2 linked regions of the Sporomusa termitida genome follow. The protein of the gene in region 1 interacts with the protein of each later gene in a pairwise test. Links are inferred from orthologs where the notes say so. Each region holds a gene or a part of one and is shown in the gene's direction. Other genes may lie near its edges. The genes, in order: SPTER_RS12080 and recJ.

Region 1 (3,321 bases):
CCGGGATTCATGGAAAATTTCTTAAAGAAGACCGGAAAAAAGCCATGGAGGGATTCAGGAACGGTAAGCTGCAACTGCTGGTGGCTTCCGATTTGGCGGCCAGGGGGCTTGATATCCCCGGGGTTGAGTATGTTTTCCATTTAGACTTGCCGGAAGACCCGGAAATCTACCTGCACCGGTCCGGACGAACCGGGCGGGCCGGTGCCAGTGGGGTGTCGATCGCCATTATCACACCGCGGGAGGCGGCGCTAATTGATCACTATGAGCAGGTCTTACAAATAAAAATGCTGCCTAAGTACGTTAGTCACGGTAAAGTTTTTGATAAGAGAACTGCCCATAGGCCTAAATAACCAATGCTAAACGGTACTGGTGAATCAGTACCGTTTCATAATGTCCAGACGGCATTATTGGTTATTTATCGCCGGTGTGCCACCGTTTCACCACTATTTTGCTTATTCTTAGTAGTGGCAGACACGCCGATAGTTATGGTAGAATGTAAGATGGTATAGGGTGGAGACAGTAATTCCGCCGCTTTTTTAAACCAGTTAAGAATGGTTGAGGTGTGACTTTGAGATTATATATTGCAGAAAAACCGAGCATGGCTGCCGAAATCGCCAAATGCCTGCCGGGGCCGGTAAGCCGCAAAGACGGTTACATCAATACCGGCGGCGGCATTATTACCTGGGGCTATGGACATATTCTGCGCCAGGCCGAGCCTGACGAATATGACGCTAAGTATGGAAAATGGCGGGCCGAGGACTTGCCGATTATTCCCCGCAGCTGGAAGCTGCTGGTGGCCGATTCCTGTAAAAAACAGTTCGAAATTATCAAATCGCTGATTGATCAGGCCAGCGAAATTGTTCATGCCGGTGACCCTGACCGGGAAGGACAGCTGCTGATCGATGAAGTACTTGACTATGTAAATAATCAGAAACCGGTGCACCGGATTCTGTTAAATGCCCTTGACGAGCAGAGCATCAAAAAAGCGATTAACAGCCTGCGCGACAACCGGGATTTTTATAACCTGAAGCAATCGGCCCTGGCCAGATCCCGGGCCGACTGGCTGATTGGCATGAACTTATCCCGGGCCTATACCCTGGCGGCGCAGCAGGCCGGGCACCGGACGACACTGCCGGTGGGACGGGTTAAAACACCAACGCTGGCGCTGGTTGTCCGCCGGGAGCGAGAGATTGAAGGGTTCAAACCGGCCGACTATTTTACCCTGAAAGCCGATTTCGTCCATAACGATATCGTATTTACCGCTTACTGGAAGCCGCAGGCGAATCAGCCGGGGCTTGATACTGAAGGCCGGCTGGCGGATAAAGCCATTGCCCGGGCCTTGCTGGCAACGTTGCAGGCGGCTACCGAGCCCGCGACCGTCAGCTTATGCGAAACAACGGAGAAAAAGGACCCGCAGCGCCTGCCGCTGGCTTTGTCGACCCTGCAGGTTATGGCCGGCAAAAAATTCGGCTATGATCCGCAGCTGGTGCTGGATACAGCGCAGAAGCTCTATGAAAAGAAACTGACAACCTATCCCCGTTCGGACTGCGAATTTTTGCCGGAGTCCCAGCAGGAGGACGCCGGGCCGATTCTGAAAAATCTAAGCGGCCTGGCCCAGACGGAACTGGCAGGGTGGGCCGGCAAGGCTGAACCGCTGACGAAAAGCCGGGCCTGGAATGACAAAAAAATTACTGCCCACCATGCGATTATTCCCACGGTCGAGCGCTGTAACTTTGCGGCCCTGAGTGAACCTGAGCGCAACATCTACTTTCTGATTGCCCAGGCCTATCTTGCCCAATTTTATCCGGTGCATGTCTTTGACCAAACCCGGGCCGAACTGGACTATGCCTGTGAACGCTTTACCGCCAGCGGCCGGGTTATCCGGGAATTGGGCTGGAAGGAATTATACGGTACCGAGGCCGAGGACAAGAAAGAAGAGGACAGCGGGGCGCTGCCGGCCATGGTTAAAGGCGATCAGCCGCTATTTGTCAAGGCCTCGGCTGACAAAAAGTCGACGAAGCCGCCGGCACGGTTTACTGCCGCGACCTTATTGGCAGCGATGAAAGAGATTCATAAGTATGTAAAAAACCCTGAACTGAAAAAACAGCTCAAGGATGTGGCCGGCATTGGCACTGAGGCTACCCGGGCCACCATCATCAAAGAGTTGATTGAACGGGGTTTTTTGCGGGAGGAAACCAAGAAAAAGTATCTCAAGCCCACGGAAGCGGCCTATCTGCTTGTTGATATCCTGCCGGAAGAGATCACCTATCCGGACTTTACCGCGTTGTGGGAAGATATCCTGCACCAGATGGCGGCCGGCAATGCCAGCCTGGATAGTTTTCTGGGGCAGCAGGCCCGTTTTGCCTCCAGCCTTTGCACAAAAGCCAAACAGGCGGCGATCCCGTTAAAGGGCGATTATCCCTGCCCGCGCTGCCGCAAAGGGGTACTGCAGTCCAGAACCGGTAAACACGGCAAGTTTTGGGGCTGTTCCCGTTACCCGGCCTGCCGGGCTTCCTATGATGATGCCAATGACAAACCGGCGCTGCCGCCGGTAAAAGAACAGGGGCAAGGCTGATTACGCCTTGCCCCTGGAGGTTTTCGCCCGTTTGCTGCTATATTTTTTGTCGCCACCGGTGGCGGCAGCCGGTTTCGGCTTGCGGCGGCTCCGGAGATTACTGCCGCCATGGCTCACTGTTTTTTTCTCAGCCTCTTTCTTGTCCGGTGCCGTTTGGGGGGCAGGTTTTTTGAACACCGCTTTATTGCCGCTGGGGCGGGCCGCTTTTACTACTTTCTGACCGTTGGCTTTGTATTTTTCCAGCGAGGATTTGATCCCCTGCTCAATCAGCCGCAGATACAGGTGTTCACCGGGGGCCACAAAGGTAACGGCGGTCCCGGTCTGACCGGCCCGGCCGGTGCGGCCGATCCGGTGAATATAGCTCTCCGGGTCATGGGGGATATCGTAGCTGAATACATGGGTCACGCCTTCAATATCCAGGCCGCGGGCGGCAATATCGGTGGCGACTAAAATCTGCAGTTTGGCGTCGCTGAAGCGTTTCATCACCTGCGTGCGTTTGGCCTGAGACAAGTCGCCGTGCAGCTCATCGGCTTGGTAGCCGCGCTGAATCAGCGCCGTATTCACCGCTTTGGCCCGGTCTTTGGTATGGCAGAAGACGATGGCCAGATAGGGCTGGGATTCATCAATCAGGCTGCAGAGCTTGTCAAGCTTGTCTGCTTCCGGCAGCTCAATGATAATCTGCTTAATCTCATCTAAGGTTACATTTTGGGTCTGAATGTGGATATCGGCCGGTTTCGTCATGTACC
Region 2 (3,314 bases), 260 kb from region 1 along the record:
TAGTGTTAACAGCGCAGTTACCCACATTGCCGGTATGCTGGCCAGCGATGCTTTACTCGGCCCGCTACTGGGACTGGCAGCCTGGGAGATCATTGCCGGAAAAACACTTCTTCCCCGCAGTGATCAGGTTTTAAAGGTACTGTCCCGGCTGACAGGAGTAGCTGTGCTTAGATTCGTCTGCGGGGCTGTCATGATTGCTCTCATTAATTTATATATTTTTGTGTAATTTTACTGAAGATTACAGGCCTTCGCCTGTTTTTACTTTTTATTTGACTGTTTACATCGACGGTAGAGGATTATTAGGCTTTTTCCGAGAATATTACCATATAAACAAATTGTGAGTGTGATGGATGATGTGGAATTTATTATTTGCCTTTATTTTTGCATTATTGGTGGCCGTGTTTGCTGTGCAAAATTCGCTGGCGGTTACGGTAAGTTTTTTGGTCTGGAGTTTTCAAACCTCGTTGGTCATTATCATTTTGGGTTCAGCTGCTTTTGGGGCATTGACCATTTTGTCCTTGTCGATGCTTGTCCAGTTCCGGCTTAGACGTACTCTGCGTAAATGCCAGCAGGCCCAGCAACTGACGGAAGCTGAGAATCGCGAACTACGGGCCAGCCAGGGCGCACAGGCAGAAACTCAGGCAAACAGCGAGTAGATTTTACCGGTAAAGTTGCAAAATATTGTCTGGTATACTACAATTATCTAGGATACGGTTACGGAGGTCTTTACTTATTTTATGGCTAGGCTTAGAAAAGTATGGAGGCTGCTTCCGGTTAAACCTGAACTTGCAAGTGAGCTCAGCCGGAAACTGAATATATCAAAGTTTATTGCCCAAGCGTTAATCAACCGCGGCGTTACCAATGAAACTGCCGCCACGGAATTTCTACATGCCGGGACCGAGTATATCACCGATCCCTACCTGCTAAAGGGCATGCAAACTGCGGTCATACGCATTAGGCGAGCCATCGATCAACAAGAAAAGATTACCGTTTACGGGGATTATGATGTCGATGGTATTACAGCCTGTGCGATCGTATATAAAACATTAACCCGCCTGGGTGCTGCTGTGGAATATTATATCCCGGACCGGCAAAGCGAAGGTTATGGACTTAATGATGCCGCTTTAACGAACCTCATAGCAACCGGCACGAAACTTGTTATTACCGTTGACTGCGGGGTTAGTGCAGTACAAGAGGTACTTGCTGCCGCCGGTAAACTGGATATAGTGATAACCGATCATCACCAGCCGCCACCCGAACTGCCGGCAGCGGTGGCCATTATTAATCCTAAACAGACGGATTGTATGTATCCGGAAAAAAATTTAGCCGGAGTCGGCGTTGCTTTTAAATTATGTCAGGCATTATGGCAATATTATAACAGGACAGACAGTACGTTCCATGATTACCTTGATATTGTGGCAATTGGTACAATTGCCGATATTGTACCCTTGACTGGCGAGAACCGGGTTTTGGTCAAAACCGGGTTAACCCAGCTGGCGGCTACTGAAAACACTGGTATTACAGCTTTGCTCGCCGTTTGCGGCTTAGCAGGCAAGCCTGTTGACAGCGGGAGCGTGGGGTTTGTCGTTGCGCCGCGGCTCAATGCCGTAGGCCGTGTCAGCCAGGCTGCAGCCGGTGTGGATCTTTTGACTACAGATGATCCGGACAAGGCCCGCAAGCTGGCCACCCTCTTAGATGAGGAGAATGCTGCCCGGCAGGCAATAGAAAAGACGATTTTGGCTAAAGCGGAAGAACAACTGGCAACAATGGATACAGCACAAGCGAAGGTGCTGGTACTGGCCGGCGAGGAATGGCATTCGGGCGTTATCGGGATTGTGGCCTCACGGTTAGTAGAAAGATATTATAAACCGGTGGTCATGATCAGCATCCGCGAGGGTTGCGGCAAAGGCTCGTGCCGCAGCATACCGGCCTTCGATATGTATGAAGCATTAACCCAGTGTTCTGATTTGTTAACCCAGTTTGGCGGGCACCGGCAGGCGGCAGGGCTGACGGTGCCGGCTGAAAATATTGCGGGGCTGCGCGAACGTTTAGCTGCTATCGCCGCGGCCAGTCTGTCGGCCGCCGATTATATTCCTGTCCTCAAAATCGACTCCTGTGTGCCGCTTACAGAAATAACTGCGGCCTTTATTGAACAGTTGACCTGCCTGGAGCCTTACGGTTTCGGTAATCCCAGCCCGGTATTTGCCTGCCGGAATATTCAATTAGGCGAGAAAAGGCTTGTGGGACAGCAGGGCCGCCACCTGAAGCTTAAGCTGAATCATGTCGCCGTTAATGACGTTATTGCCTGGAACCAGGGAGAATTAGCCGACAGTTTGGCCTGTAACAATGATATAGACTTAGTTTTTGTACCTAAATATAATGAATGGCAGGGACAAAAAAAACTGCAATTGACAGCACATGATGTGCGGCCGTCGAATGCCGGGGCCGCTAAAGAAATTCTGGATAAGATAGCGCCTGACCGGGACTGCATTAAGTTTGTTTACTTAACTGTTAAAGAGTGTAATAAACAGGGGCACACCCGTTTATCCGCCGCTGATATTGCGAAAGCTGTTTTTAAAAATTATAAATGTGTAATACCGGAGCACGTTATTGGTATGGCAATAACGGTGCTGACAGAATTAGGCCTGCTTTCCCTGCAGTTACAAAATGACAGCGCCCCTGAGTTGATTATTGAGCCGGCGCCAGCAAAAAAACTGGAGCTGACCGACTCAGCTGCGTTTCGTGAAAGTCAAAGAATACGCCAGGAGTATTTGGCTCAGCATATTTAGGTTTTGAGGGAGGTTCAGCGATGGATCTACGGGAGAAAATTAGAAATATACCTGATTTCCCGCACCAAGGAGTTCAATTTAAGGATATTACTACCTTACTTAAGGATGGAAAAGCGTTTCGGGTTGCCATTGACCGGCTGGCATACCACTACCGGGATAAACAGATTAATGTGGTGGTTGGGCCGGAAGCCAGGGGCTTTGCCATTGGTGCGCCGTTGGCTTATGTACTGGGGTCAGGGTTTGTGCCTATCCGCAAACCGGGTAAACTGCCGGCGGAAATCATCAGCCAGACCTATTCCCTCGAATACGGCCAGGATGCTCTTGAGATCCACAAAGACGCCATCGAACCGGACAGCAGGGTTTTAATCGCCGATGATCTGCTGGCAACCGGCGGTACTACCCTGGCAACAGTCAAGATGATTGAAGAATTAGGCGGGAAAGTTGTCGGACTGGCATTTTTAATTGAATTATTGTTTTTAAACGGACGTACAAAACTGGATGGGTATGTCATTAACTCACTGGTTC

What was found.
Region 2: the proteins of SPTER_RS12080 (region 1) and recJ interact in binary tests that used the Escherichia coli proteins (3 or more experiments, as listed by UniProt). The link is inferred for Sporomusa termitida from one-to-one orthologs.

The regions. Positions count from the first base shown.
Region 1 is NZ_CP036259.1:2,567,510-2,570,830, reverse strand. What follows is about bases 77-3,071. They hold SPTER_RS12080 (DNA topoisomerase III), read left to right. Parts: upstream 77-568; coding sequence 569-2,575; downstream 2,576-3,071. Other genes in these bases: SPTER_RS12075 (DEAD/DEAH box helicase), read right to left, coding at 2,576-3,071; SPTER_RS12085 (DEAD/DEAH box helicase), read left to right, coding at 77-350. In the rest of the region: more of SPTER_RS12085, read left to right, coding at 1-76; more of SPTER_RS12075, read right to left, coding at 3,072-3,321.
Region 2 is NZ_CP036259.1:2,310,037-2,313,350, reverse strand. What follows is about bases 276-3,263. They hold recJ (single-stranded-DNA-specific exonuclease RecJ), read left to right. Parts: upstream 276-737; coding sequence 738-2,789; downstream 2,790-3,263. Other genes in these bases: SPTER_RS10740 (adenine phosphoribosyltransferase), read left to right, coding at 2,810-3,263; SPTER_RS10750 (LapA family protein), read left to right, coding at 351-656. Outside these bases: SPTER_RS10755 (DUF456 family protein), read left to right, coding at 1-226; more of SPTER_RS10740, read left to right, coding at 3,264-3,314. UniProt on the Escherichia coli protein: Single-stranded-DNA-specific exonuclease.